Regions from separate parts of the Haloechinothrix salitolerans genome, predicted to be linked through region 1. Evidence: riboswitches for the same ligand, from Rfam matches in the RefSeq annotation. Region 1 holds a riboswitch; each other region holds the start of a gene.
The links. A riboswitch is a leader RNA that binds a small molecule or an ion and turns the genes downstream of it on or off. The one in region 1 is predicted to bind cobalamin.

Region 1 (4,275 bases):
ACGGCGACGAGGCGTGGCGGGCACGGCTCGGCGTCGTGCTCCAGTCCTGGCGGGACCACGGCAAGTGGCGAGTCCGCGAGTTGCTCCGGCACCTGGGGGCGTACTACGCGCCGTACTCGACCGAGCGGACTAGGCGGCCATGGGACGTCGACGAACTGGTCGCGGCGGTCGGGCTGAGCGAACACGCGGACGCCAAGATCATGCGGCTTTCCGGTGGGCAACGACGAAGGCTAGACGTCGCCATCGGCATCGTCGGGTGTCCCGAGGTGCTGTTCCTCGACGAGCCGACCGCGGGCTTCGACCCGCACGCCAGGCGGGAGTTCCACGACCTGGTGCACCGGCTCGCCGATGAGGACACCACGATCCTGCTGACCACCCACGACCTGGACGAGGCGGAGAAGCTGGCCGACCGGATCATCGTGCTGGCGGGCGGCCGGATCATCGCCGACGGCTCCGCCGACGAACTGTCACGCCGCATGTCCACCGACGCCGAGGTGCGCTGGACCCGCGACGGAGAGCGGTTCGTGCACGCCACGCAGGACGCCACGGCTTTCGTCAGGGACCTCCTCGTCCGGCACGACAGCGGGATCAGCGACCTCGAAGTGCGCCGCGCCAGTCTCGAGGAGACCTACATGAAGCTCGTCCAGCGCGTCGAGTCCGGACTCGGTGACGAGGAGGCGGTGCGGGCCTTCCTCCGCGAGACAGCCAACCAGGAGGTGACCCGATGACCCCGACATCCGCCGCCGCCCGCGCCGGGATGCGCCGTGGTCTGATCGAGACCAGGCAGACGCTGACCAACGGCCAAGACCTGTTCAACATGCTGTTCTTCCCGATCGTGACGTTGATCGTGATGTTCTTCATGCGGGACTCGACGCTGCCGGGGACGACGTTCTCACTCGGCTCGGCGGCGATGCCCGGCGTGCTGGGGATGCAGGTCGCGTTCGCCGGGTTCATCGGGGTCGCCGCGGTGCTCATGGTCGAGCGGGAGGACGGCACCCTGCTCCGCGCCAAAGCCGTGCCGAACGGAATGCTCGGGTACCTGGTCGGCAAGATCGTCGGCGGCGCCGTCGGCGGGCTCATCGGCGTCTTGATCATCCTGGTGCCCGGCCTGCTGCTGTTCGACGGTCTCACCGTAGACGGCATCGGCGCCTGGCTGACGCTGCTGGCGGTGCTGCTCCTCGGGCTGGTGGCCACGATGCCGCTGGGCGCGGTCGTCGGGGCGCTGTCGGACAATCCGCGCAATCTTGGCCTGGTGTTCCTGCCCATGGTCGGACTGATCGCCATCTCCGGGATCTTCTACCCGATTACCGCGCTACCGGGGTGGCTGAGCGCCATCGGCCAGGTCTTCCCGGTGTACTGGCTCGGGCTGGGCATGCGGTCGGCGCTGCTGCCGGACGCCGCCGTCGTCGCCGAGATCGGAGACTCCTGGCGGCACGCGGAGATGATCGGCGTACTCGGGGCGTGGTCCGCGGCCGGGCTGGTTGTCGCGCCGATCCTGCTCCGCAGAATGGCCCGCAGGGAATCCGGTGCGAACATGACCGCGCGGCGAGACCGGGCGCTGCAGCGCGTCCAGTGACAGGCGTCCAGTGACAGGCAAGGAGAGTCGGATGGCCGAGGCGATCTACAACCGGATCGCGATGCTGCGCGCCGAGCGCGGCATCTCCCGGCGGCAGCTCGCCGAGGCCCTCGGCGTGCACTACCAAACGGTCGGCTACCTGGAACGCGGCGAGTACAGCCCCAGCCTGCATCTGGCCCTGCGGATCGCGCGGTATTTCGAGGTGCCAGTCGAGGTGGTGTTCTCCACTGAGCCGTTCCCCCGCATCGGCAGTGCGGAGGGCTCGCGGCTGACCGGGTAGATTACCCAGGACGACCACGCGTCGGTGGCGGAGGAACCCGGTGGAAGTCCGGGGCTGTCCCGCAACTGTGAGCCGTACTACGGCGAGCCAGACACTCCGCCCGACGTGATCCCGACAAGCCGGGGCGAGGACCCCGGAGAGGAGCTTTCGAATTGATCCTGCTGCTGTCGACATCCGACACCGATCTGCTGTCGGCCCGCGCGAGCGGCGCGGACTACCGCCTCGCCAACCCCGCCCGCATCGAGCTGGACGAGCTGCCCGCGCTGATGGACGGCGCCGAAGTGATCGTCGTCCGCATCCTCGGTAGCGAGCGAGCCTGGAAGGAAGGCCTCGACATCGTGCGCGCGGCCGAGGTGCCGGTAATCGTCCTCGGCGGCGAGCAGGCACCCGACGCCGAGCTGATGAAGCTCTCGCACGTGCCCGCCGGGATCGCGACTCAGGCGCACCTCTACCTCGCCCAGGGCGGGCCGGACAACCTGACGCAGCTGCACCGGTTCCTGTCCGACACGCTGCTGCTCACCGGACACGGCTTCGAGCCGCCCGCCGAGCAGCCCAACTGGGGCCACCTGGACCGCGAGGCAGCCAACACCGAAGGCCCGACGATCGCGATCCTTTACTACCGCGCGCACCACTTCGCGGGCAACACCGCGTTCGTCGAGACGCTGTGCCGTGCCATCGAGGACGCGGGCGGACGTCCAATGCCGATCTACTGCGCCACGCTGCGCAACCGCGCCCCTGAGATGGTCGACGAGTTGCGCAAGGCCGACGTGCTGCTGGTCACGGTGCTAGCCGCGGGCGGCACCAAGCCGTCGGCCGCGCAGGCCGGTGGCGACGACGAGTCATGGGACATCGCCGAGCTGGCAGACCTCGACATCCCCACGCTCCAGGCGCTGTGCCTAACGAGCGACCGTGACAGCTGGTGGGAGAACGACGAGGGTCTGTCGCCGCTGGACGCGGGCACACAGGTCGCGGTGCCGGAATTCGACGGCCGGATCATCACCGTGCCGTTCTCGTTCAAGGAAACCGACGACGACGGCCTGCCCCGCTACGTACCCGACGCCGAACGCGCCAGCCGGGTCGCCGGAATCGCGCTCGGCCACGCGCGGCTGCGCTACACGCCGCCCGCCGAGCGCAAGGTCGCGCTGGTGCTCTCGGCGTACCCGACGAAGCACTCCCGCGTCGGCAACGCCGTTGGCCTGGACACCCCCGCCAGCGCGGTCAAGCTGCTGAGCATGTTGCGGGAGCGCGGCTACGACCTCGGCCCCGATCCGATCCCCGGCGTGGACGACGCGGACGGCGATGCGTTCATCCACGCGCTGATCGAAGCCGGTGGCCAAGACCCGGAGTGGCTGTCCGAGGAGAAGCTGGCGGGGAACCCGATCCGCGTGCCCGCCGCGCAGTACCGCGAGTGGTACGCCACGCTGCCCGAGGACCTGCGGGACGACGTGGAGCAGCACTGGGGTCCGCCGCCCGGTGAGCTGTTCGTGGACCACTCGCGCAACGACGACGGCGACATCGTGCTCGCCTCGCTGCAAGCGGGCAACGTGCTGATCATGATTCAGCCGCCGCGCGGGTTCGGCGAGAACCCGGTTGCGATCTACCACAACCCGGACCTGCCACCCTCGCATCACTATCTGGCGGCGTACCGCTGGCTGGAGCACTCGTTCGGCGCACACGCCGTCGTCCATCTGGGTAAGCACGGCTCGCTGGAGTGGCTGCCGGGCAAGACCGCCGCGCTGTCGGCGTCCTGCGCGCCGGATGCCGTGCTGGGCAACCTGCCGGTGATCTACCCGTTCCTGATCAACGACCCGGGCGAGGGCGCGCAGGCCAAGCGCCGGATGCACGCCACGATCATCGACCACCTGATCCCGCCGATGGCGCGCGCCGAGAGCTACGGCGACATGGCGCGGCTGGAACAGTTGCTGGACGAGTACGCCAACATCTCGGCGATGGACCCGGCGAAGCTGCCCGCGATCCGGCAGCAGATCTGGACGTTGATCCAAGCGGCCAAGCTGGATCACGACCTCGGCGTCGACGAGCGTCCGCACGACGCGGAATTCGATGACTTCCTGCTGCACGTCGACGGCTGGCTGTGTGAGGTCAAGGACGCCCAGATCCGCGATGGCCTGCACATCCTCGGCGACGCGCCGACAGGAGAGGCACGGGTCAACCTGGTGCTGGCGATGCTGCGGGCGCAGCAGATGTGGGGCGGCAAGGCCGACGCGCTGCCGGGCCTGCGCACCGCTCTCGGGCTGACCGAGGGTGGCGACGCCCCGGCTGCCAAGGTGGATGAGATCGAGCAGCAGGCGCACGCGCTGGTCGCGGCCATGGAAGAGCGTGGCTGGGACCCGGCCGCCGCGGCCGAGGTCGCCGCCGGGCATCCCGCCGATGTCGAGCGGGTGCTGCACTTCGCCGCTAC
Region 2 (4,275 bases), 1.0 Mb from region 1:
GGCCCGCAGGAGGTCGGCGATCTCCGCCTGGTCCGGCACGCGCGGCGAGTGGATGTCGTACACGCCCGGCCCGACGCCCCGGTCGAAGCCGACGGCGTTGAGATCATCCAGCACCTCCATGCGGGAGCGCGCCGCCTCGATGCTGGTGACATCGGCGTCCAGTGCCACGATCGCGTCAATGACGTCGCCGAACTCGGAGTAGCACAGATGGGTGTGGATCTGCGTCGAATCCGCCACTCCGGACGTCGCCAGCCGGAACGCCTCCACCGCCCAATCGAGGTACGCCTTGCGTCGTTGCGACCGCAACGGCAGCAGCTCTCGCAGCGCCGGTTCGTCGACCTGCACCACCCGAATGCCTTCCGCTTCCAGGTCGCGCGTCTCGTCGCGGATCGCTAGTGCCACCTGTCGTGCCGTGTCCGCCATCGGCTGGTCGTCGCGAACGAACGACCACGCCAGGATCGTCACCGGCCCGGTGAGCATGCCCTTGACCGGCTTGTCGGTGAGCTGCTGCGCGAACCGCGCCCACTCCACGGTGATCGGTTCTGGCCGTGCGACGTCGCCGTAGAGGATCGGCGGCCGCACGCACCGCGAGCCGTACGACTGCACCCACCCATGGTCGGTCGCGGCGAATCCGGTGAGCTGCTCGGCGAAGTACTGCACCATGTCGTTGCGCTCCGGCTCGCCGTGCACCAGCACATCGAGCCCGATCCGTTCCTGTAACCGGATGACTCGCTCGATCTCGCTCCGCATCCGGTCGGTGTACGTCGTTGGATCGAGTTCACCCGTGCGAAGTGCGGCACGTGCCTTGCGGACGTCGGTGGTTTGCGGGAACGAGCCGATGGTGGTCGTCGGCAACGGGGGCAGGCGCAGCGACTGCTGCTGCGCCCGCTGCCGCGCCGCGTAGTCTCCGCGACGGGTGTGCTCTGGGCGTAGGGATGCCAGCCGCGCGTGCACCCGGTCATCGCGCACGCCCTCGGCGGTGGCGCGGTCCGCGACTGCCTCCCGCGCCTCTGCCAGCTCGGTCGCCACGACGTCACGGCCTTCTCGCAGCGCACGGCCGAGCACCACGACTTCGTGGACTTTCTGCGCGGCGAACGCAAGCCACGACTTGACGCGCGGGTCCAGCCGCGTTTCCACCTCGACGTCGTAGGGCACGTGTAGTAGCGAACACGACGTGCTCACCGCCACCTCGTCGGCGAGGCCGAGCAGTGTGGCCGCCGTCGTCAACGCCTGGTCGAGGTCGGTACGCCAAATATTGCGGCCGTCGACCAGCCCGGCGACCAGCGTCTTGTCCCGCAGGCTTCGGCACATCGACAGGGTATCCACTGTGGACGGCGCGGCGACCAGATCGACGCCGAGCGCCTCCACCGGCGAGGACGCCACTACCGGCAGCGCGTCGCCGAGATTGCCGAAGTAGCCCGCCACCAGCAGGTTCGGCCGGTCGGTCAGCTCACCCAGCGCGTGGTACGCCTCGCGGAGCGCGTCCAGTTCGTCCTGTGAGCGGTCCGCGGCGAAGGCGGGTTCATCGAGCTGCACCCATTCCGCCCCCGCGCGGCGCAGCTGCCGCAGCAACTCGGCGTAGACCTCGAGCAGGTCGCCGAGCTTGTCAAGCGGTAGGAACGACGCCGGCGCATCGTCGTCCGGTTTGGACAGCAGTAGGAACGTCAACGGGCCGACGAGCACCGGTCGGGTCGTCACGCCAAGCTCGGCCGCCTCGCGATACTGCTCGACCGGTGTGCGGTCAGCCAGCGAGAACTGGGTGCTCGGACCGATCTCAGGAACCAAGTAGTGGTAGTTCGTGTCGAACCACTTCGTCATCTCCAGCGGAGACGTCGACGCCACGCCCCGCGCCATCGCGAAGTAGGTGTCCAGCGGGTTCAGGCCGAGATCGGTGAATCGCCTCGGCACGGCGTCGACCATGACCGCCGTGTCCAGCACGTGGTCGTAGAACGAGAACGTGTTGCCTGGCACCGAATCCAGGCCTGCGGCGGCAAGCGAACGCCAGGTGTCGGCGCGTAGCTCCCGCGCCACCGCGCGCAGCTCCGCCTCGCTGCCGCGCGACGCCCAGTACCGCTCCAGGGCGCGCTTGAGTTCCCGGTTCGGGCCTATCCGGGGGTAGCCAAGGACTGTCGATCCAATCGTGCTGGTCAACGCTCTCTCCTCGCGAGCTCGACGGCAATGGCACCGAGGCCAGGGGAGGGGCACGTGCGACCAGCACGGTACGGGCGGCGCGCGCCGCGGAGGCTGATCGTCCGCAAGGTCCTCCCGCGAGACCTCGGACCACGCGCACCGGCGGTGCGCGTACCGGTGGCAGGTCTTCGGACTCGCGGGCGTGTCCTGGCTCGGGGCCAGGCGTGTCTACTAGCCGTCGCTTCCCAGACCGTGTCGGTCCAGTGCGGTCCCGGTCGGGACCGGGCACGGCGTTCGTTCCCGCACACCGCTGCGGGGCAGTCCCGGATTCGCACCGGGTTCCCTCTTACCTCGTTCACCACGTTCACGCGACGTGGGTGAACGAACCACCAGCACCACCCACCGTAGTGATCATGCGCGGCACGGCAAGTGTGTTCGGGATGTGGACGCCCATCGGAGGAATGCGCGCCGTCGCCGTCGCGTGCCTGACGTCGTCCTTTCCAGCGGAAGACGTCGTCGCGAGAGCCACGTCACACCGCGGTTTCGCCAGGTATACGGTCGCGAGAAACCGACAGATAGTCGCGAATCCGGCGCGAATCGCGCGATATCCTTGGCGAAGCCACCCTGGCCGCCCGGGTCACTGGAAGAGCGGTGTCAGTTCCTCAACGACGACGTCCAGCGGCTCGGTGCTGCGTTCCGCGCGGCAGAGCACGACCGCGCCCTCGATCGCCGCGACCGCGACCTTCGCCAGCCGCTTCGAGCGCTCGGAGGGGAGTCCGGCAGCGATCAACAGCTCGCGCAGTTTCTCCTGCCACGCCCAGAAGATCTCGCGGACGGCGTCGGCGGCTTCGGGTAGGTCGCCCCGGTTGTCGACGGCGAGCGCGACGACGGGGCACCCGGCCTGGAAGCTGCTTTCGGTCAGCGTGCGTCGCCAGTAGTCGACGAAGCCGTCGAGCACAACGTGCGGCTCACCGGCGGTGGGCCGGATGTGCCTGCCGATCTCGTTGCCCGCCTGCCGCACCGCGCTGAGCACCATTTCGTTCCGGCCGTGGGGGAAGTGGTGGTACACCGACCCGCGCGGCGCGCCGCTGTGCGCGAGGACGGCGTCGATGCTGACGCCGGACGCGCCACGTTCTCGCAGCAGCGTCACGGCGCTGTCGACCATACGTTGCCGCGTCCGTCCCGGTAGGCGCTTCATCGTCCATCCCCTCGTGTGTTGCGGCATCCCCGCGACATTCAGTGACCAAATATCTACTATGACATAACCCCTAGAGCGCCGCAAGGCGGGGCCGGCTTGGGCGACCTACGTCGCGGCAAGAGCACGGACGCGGAGGGGCCTGCCGGATCGAGCGGTCGCGCCGCCCGACGACGTGGCGCGGGCGACGTCTACTGCGCGTCTCGGGTGTCGAACTATGCCACCACGGCCGAGGACGTCGACCGCTCCGCCGACGCCATTCTGCGCACGGCCGCTCGGTGATCTACCGCGGCCGCGCGGGTTCCCGGTGGTGGCCGTTGGTAGCGGCCGCGTCGTGGTTCGGCAGCACGGCGGGCGGGTGGCCGTAGGACAGCTCCGCGTGCAGCCGGGTGCCGATGGGGTAGTGGGTGGTGTGCGGTTGCAGTGACCGCAACTGCCGCCCGGAGTCCAGCCGCACCGTGTGCAGGATGAACCCACCCTGAAACTCCGTGTCGATGACGCGGGCGGCACCGTCAGTGCCATCGTCGGCGGGCCGCAGCACCACCTCGTGCGGGCGCACCATGACCTCCAGGGCATCCACCCGACCGACGACGTCCTCCGGCGCCTGCACCGACCCGGCTTCGGTCACGAGCGTGTCGCCTGCCAACGTCGCGGGCAGGAAGTCCGCGTCGCCCATGAACGTCGCCACGAACCGGTTGGTCGGCGTGTGGAACACCGGCTCGGGTGCGCCGAGCTGTTCGATGCGGCCCGCGCGCATCACCGCGACGCGGTCGCCAACGGCGAGCGCTTCGGCCTGGTCGTGGGTGACGAACACGGCGGGCGTGCCGGTCTTGCGCAGCAGCTCCAAGGTGTCCGCCCGAACCTGCGTGCGCAGGTGCCGGTCTAGGTTGGAGAACGGCTCGTCGAGCAGCAGCAGCTCGGGCCGGGGCGCGAGCGCGCGGGTGAGCGCG
Region 3 (4,275 bases), 1.0 Mb from region 1:
TCGAGGTCGTGCATGGCCACGACGACGGTCTTGCCCAGTCCGCGCACCGTGCGGAGCAGGCCAAGCTGGTGGCGCAGGTCGAGGTGATTGGTGGGCTCATCCAACAGCATCAACGGCGTCTGCTGCGCCAGTCCCCGCGCGAGCAAGGCACGACGTCGTTCGCCGCCGGAGAGCTGCTCGACAGGATGGTCGACGGCGTAAGCGAGGCCGACCTGGTCGAGCGCGGCCAACACGGCGGCGCGTTCGGCCGCGTCGCCCCCTGCCCACGGCGGGCGGTGCGGCGTGCGGCCCAGCGCGACCATCTCGCCAACGACGAGGTCCGCAGGCAGCGCTTCCTCCTGCCCGACCAGCGTGATCGCCCGCGCGCGACGCCTGGCGGACAACTGGCCAAGCGGGACGTCGTCCAGCAACACATCGCCCGCGACGGGCTTGCGGACCCCGCCGAGCGCGCGCAGCAACGTCGACTTGCCCGAGCCGTTCGGGCCGACCAGCGCCAGCAGCTCGCCGCGTCGCACCGCGAAGTCGACGTCGCGCAGCACGACACGCTTGCCCGCAGCGCAGGCGAGGCCCGACACGGTGAGGTGGTCGTCGGTGGCCTGGATCGGCTGGGTCTCTGCTGGCGCGGTCATTGGTCGGCTCCGAATCGGTAGTGCCTGCGGCCCATCAGCACCAGAAACACCGGCGCGCCGATCAGCCCGGTGACGACGCTGAGCGGGATCTCAGTGGGACGCACCGCGACGCGTGCGGCGATGTCCACCCAAATCAGGAACACCGCACCCGACAGCGCGGCCACCGGCAGCACGGCTCGATGTCGGACGCCGACCAGCATCCGGCTGATGTGCGGGAGGACGAGGCCGACGAACCCGATGCTGCCCGCGACGGCGACCAGCACGCCGACCAGCGTGGCGAGCAGCACGAACAGGCCGCCACGTAGCGCGCGGACCGGTACGCCCAGCGCGGCGGCGGTGTCCGGGCTCGTGGCGAGCGCGTCCAGCCAGCCGCTGCCCGCGACGAGCACCGCGCCGATGACGACGACCGCGCCCGCGACCAGCGGCAGCTGGTTCCACGCCGCACCGGAGAGGCTGCCGAGCAGCCAGAACAACACCGACTGCGCGGCCTGCGGGTTGTCGCTGCGGAACACGAGAAAGCTGGCGATCGCGGAGAACGCGGCGGAGAGCACCGTGCCGATCAACACCAGCCGTAGCGGGGTGAGCCCACCCTGAGCCATGGCGACGCCGAACACCAGCAGCGCGGCACCCAGTGCGCCGAGCAGCGCGCCGACGGACAGCGCCCACAACCCGGCCGCCGCCAGCACGCCGAACGTGATCACGGCCGTCGCACCGACGCTGGCTCCCGCAGACACGCCGAGCAGGTACGGGTCCGCGAGTGGGTTGCGCACGAGTGTCTGGATGCCGACTCCGGCGACCGCGAGACCAGCGCCGACGACGATCGCCAGCAGTGTTCGGGGCACCCGGATGTCCCACACGATGATGTCGTACGTCGCGTCGCCGGTGCCGTCGGTCAGCCGATTGGCCAGCGCGTCGATGACGACGGACCACGCCAGCGGCTCCGCGCCGAACCCGACCGACGCGATCGCGCTCGCGGCGAGCAGCACCAGCAGGACGGGGACGACGACCGGCGCTGGCAGCCGTCGCGCGGACTTGCGCCGCGGGACGTCCTCAAACGTGTGCACGGCCTGCCCCGTCCAGCGGCGGCAGGACAGGCGGGCGACAGGGCGGCTCGGCGGTGGTGCCTCGGTGACGGTTCATGCGTTACGACCTTTGCGCTCGGGAGCTTGTACGCGAAGCTCGGATCGGCTCGGCGAGCCAGCAGGTCTTCGGACTCGGGTTCACCCGGACGAGGCACCTTCCCAGACCCGCTGATCCAGTGGCGTGTCGCCTCGCCCGTCGCCCTCACCGCTGCGCGTCAGTTCCGGAGTCGCACCGGATTCCCCTGCATCCGCTATCGGATGCGACTGGCTCGACGTCGGATCGTAGCGGGTATCGCCTCGCCGGGCGGGCCGGGTGTGGCGTGACCGACACCCGTGTGCGTCGTTGGCTCGGGCGTCACCATCCCGCGCGTCACGGCCGCCGAGTCAGCGTCCCGGACGACGTCGCGGGCGGAGCCGGACCTTCGGCAGCGGCGGCGCGGGCAGCCGCATCGGCTCGCCGACGTAGCCCTCTACCTGCCCGAACCGCTCCGACTCCTGCTGCCACGCCGCCCGAAACCGCACGATCTCGTCGTGGCTCCGGCCGACGAAGTTCCACCACATGACGATGTCTTCCTCGAACGGTTCCCCGCCGAGCAGCACCACCCGCGCCTGCTCCGGTGAGGGGTTGGCAAGTCGCAGACAGGCGGCGCCGACGCCCACGTAACCCAGCTGGGCTGGCGCGATGGAGGTCTCGCTGACGCGGACCGGCCCCCGGTCCACCAGCACGCCGTGCTCGAAGCTCGGATCGACGTCCAGCTCGACGACGGATTCCGGCGCGAGCGTGATCTCCGCGCCGAGCAGTGGCGTGAACGTCGACACCGGCGAGGAGGTCCCCGCCATGGAGCCGAGGAAGACACGGACGTCCGCGCCATCATGATGGACGACGTCGGGCACGTGGTGCTGGAAGTCGCGGTCCGCGTCCCGGTGCGCGTCCGGCAGCGCCACCCAGAGCTGCACCCCGTGCAGTACCGACGTCGCCGCCGTCGACACCTCGGAGTGGCAGATGCCATAGCCGCCGGTCATCAAGTTCAGCTCACCCGGCTCGACCAGCGCCCGCGCACCTGAGCTGTCCCTGTGCTCGATCTCGCCGGAGAACAGCCAGCTCACCGTCTGCAATCCGGTATGCGGATGGGGTGGCACCACCATGCCGCCGACGTTACGCACGTCCTCGGGCCCATAGTGATCGACGAAACACCACGCACCGATGAGCGACCTGGCGCGCTGGGGCAACGTGCGGCGTACCCGCATCGCACGGGGACCGCCGAGCGGCACCTCCCGCGATGTGACGATCTCGACCGCCGGGTGCTGTGGCTCGACCCGCTCCGCCCGCGCCCTGCAGCGGGTCTCGATCGGATCGGTCTCGATGTTGCTCATCTCGGCGCCCGGCCCCCTGCCGCGTTATCGGCTTCCATCGCGCCCCCATCATGACCGATTCGCACCGATCCGCCACTCAAGGTGCGGCCTGGCGCCGTCCCTAGCGCCCTGGCGGACTCAACGCGAGTCGCCTCAGCTTTCGGCGCGCAGCACCGAGCGGAGACTGTCCAACACGCCGACGTCCTCGATCGTCGACGGCACCGGCTCGTCCCTGCCGTCGGCGATACCGCGCATCGTCTTGCGCAGGATCTTGCCGGAGCGGGTCTTGGGTAGCGCATCGACGATCGAGACGTCCCTGAACGCCGCCACCGGCCCGATGTCGCGGCGCACCGCGGCGACCAGCTCGTCGCGCAACGTGCTCTCCTCGACGTCCACACCGGACTTGAGCACCACGAACCCGCGCGGCACCTGGCCCTTGAGCGCGTCGTGCACGCCGATCACCGCGCACTCCGCGACGGCCGGGTGGCTGGCGAGCGCGGCCTCGATGGACCCGGTGGATAGCCGGTGACCAGCGACGTTGATGACGTCGTCCGTCCGGCCCATGACGAACAGGTAGCCGTCTTCGTCGAGGTAGCCGGAGTCGCCGGTGAGGTAGTAGCCCTCGTAGCGGGACAGGTACGACTCGACGTAGCGGTCGTCGTCGCCCCACAACGTGGGCAGCGTGCCCGGCGGCAACGGGAGCTTGATCGCGATGGCACCCTCCTGCCCCGCTGGCAACTGGTTGCCCCGCTGGTCGAGGATCTGGACGTCGTAGCCGGGCATCGGCACGGTCGCCGATCCTGGCTTGACCGGCAACGTCTCCAGTCCGCGCGGGTTCGCCGCGATCGGCCAGCCGGTCTCGGTCTGCCACCAGTGGTCGATCACCGGGACGCCGAGGACGTCGTGCGCCCAGTGGTACGTCTCCGGGTCGAGCCGTTCGCCAGCGAGAAACAGCGTCTGGAACGCCGGCAGGTCGTACTTGGCGACCTCGGTCGCCTTCGGATCCACCTTCTTGATGGCACGCAACGCGGTCGGCGCGGTGAACAACGCCTTCGCGCGGTGTTCGGAGAGCACCCGCCAGAACGCGCCCGCGTCCGGCGTGCCGACCGGTTTGCCCTCGTAGAGCACGGTGGTCGCGCCGATCAGCAGCGGCCCGTAGACGATGTAGGAGTGCCCGACGACCCAGCCGACGTCGGACGCCGTCCACCAGA

Region 2: another riboswitch for cobalamin. It lies ahead of metE (5-methyltetrahydropteroyltriglutamate--homocysteine S-methyltransferase); the one in region 1 lies ahead of cobN (cobaltochelatase subunit CobN).
Region 3: another riboswitch for cobalamin. It lies ahead of ACFQGD_RS06620 (FecCD family ABC transporter permease); the one in region 1 lies ahead of cobN (cobaltochelatase subunit CobN).

Annotation. Positions count from the first base shown of each region.
Region 1 covers NZ_JBHSXX010000001.1:2,458,672-2,462,946, reverse strand. Annotated here, with positions in the region: gene ACFQGD_RS11585 (ABC transporter ATP-binding protein) at 1-728, shown strand, start outside; gene ACFQGD_RS11580 (ABC transporter permease) at 725-1,576, shown strand; gene ACFQGD_RS11575 (helix-turn-helix transcriptional regulator) at 1,608-1,856, shown strand; cobalamin riboswitch at 1,851-1,971, shown strand; gene cobN (cobaltochelatase subunit CobN) at 2,009-4,275, shown strand, end outside.
Region 2 covers NZ_JBHSXX010000001.1:3,493,907-3,498,181, forward strand. Annotated here, with positions in the region: gene metE (5-methyltetrahydropteroyltriglutamate--homocysteine S-methyltransferase) at 1-2,151, opposite strand, end outside; cobalamin riboswitch at 2,293-2,536, opposite strand; gene ACFQGD_RS16625 (TetR/AcrR family transcriptional regulator) at 2,768-3,328, opposite strand; gene ACFQGD_RS16630 (hypothetical protein) at 3,425-3,607, shown strand; gene ACFQGD_RS16635 (ABC transporter ATP-binding protein) at 3,609-4,275, opposite strand, start outside.
Region 3 covers NZ_JBHSXX010000001.1:1,413,129-1,417,403, reverse strand. Annotated here, with positions in the region: gene ACFQGD_RS06625 (ABC transporter ATP-binding protein) at 1-629, opposite strand, end outside; gene ACFQGD_RS06620 (FecCD family ABC transporter permease) at 626-1,693, opposite strand; cobalamin riboswitch at 1,812-1,995, opposite strand; gene ACFQGD_RS06615 (pirin family protein) at 2,096-3,085, opposite strand; gene ACFQGD_RS06610 (propionyl-CoA synthetase) at 3,218-4,275, opposite strand, start outside.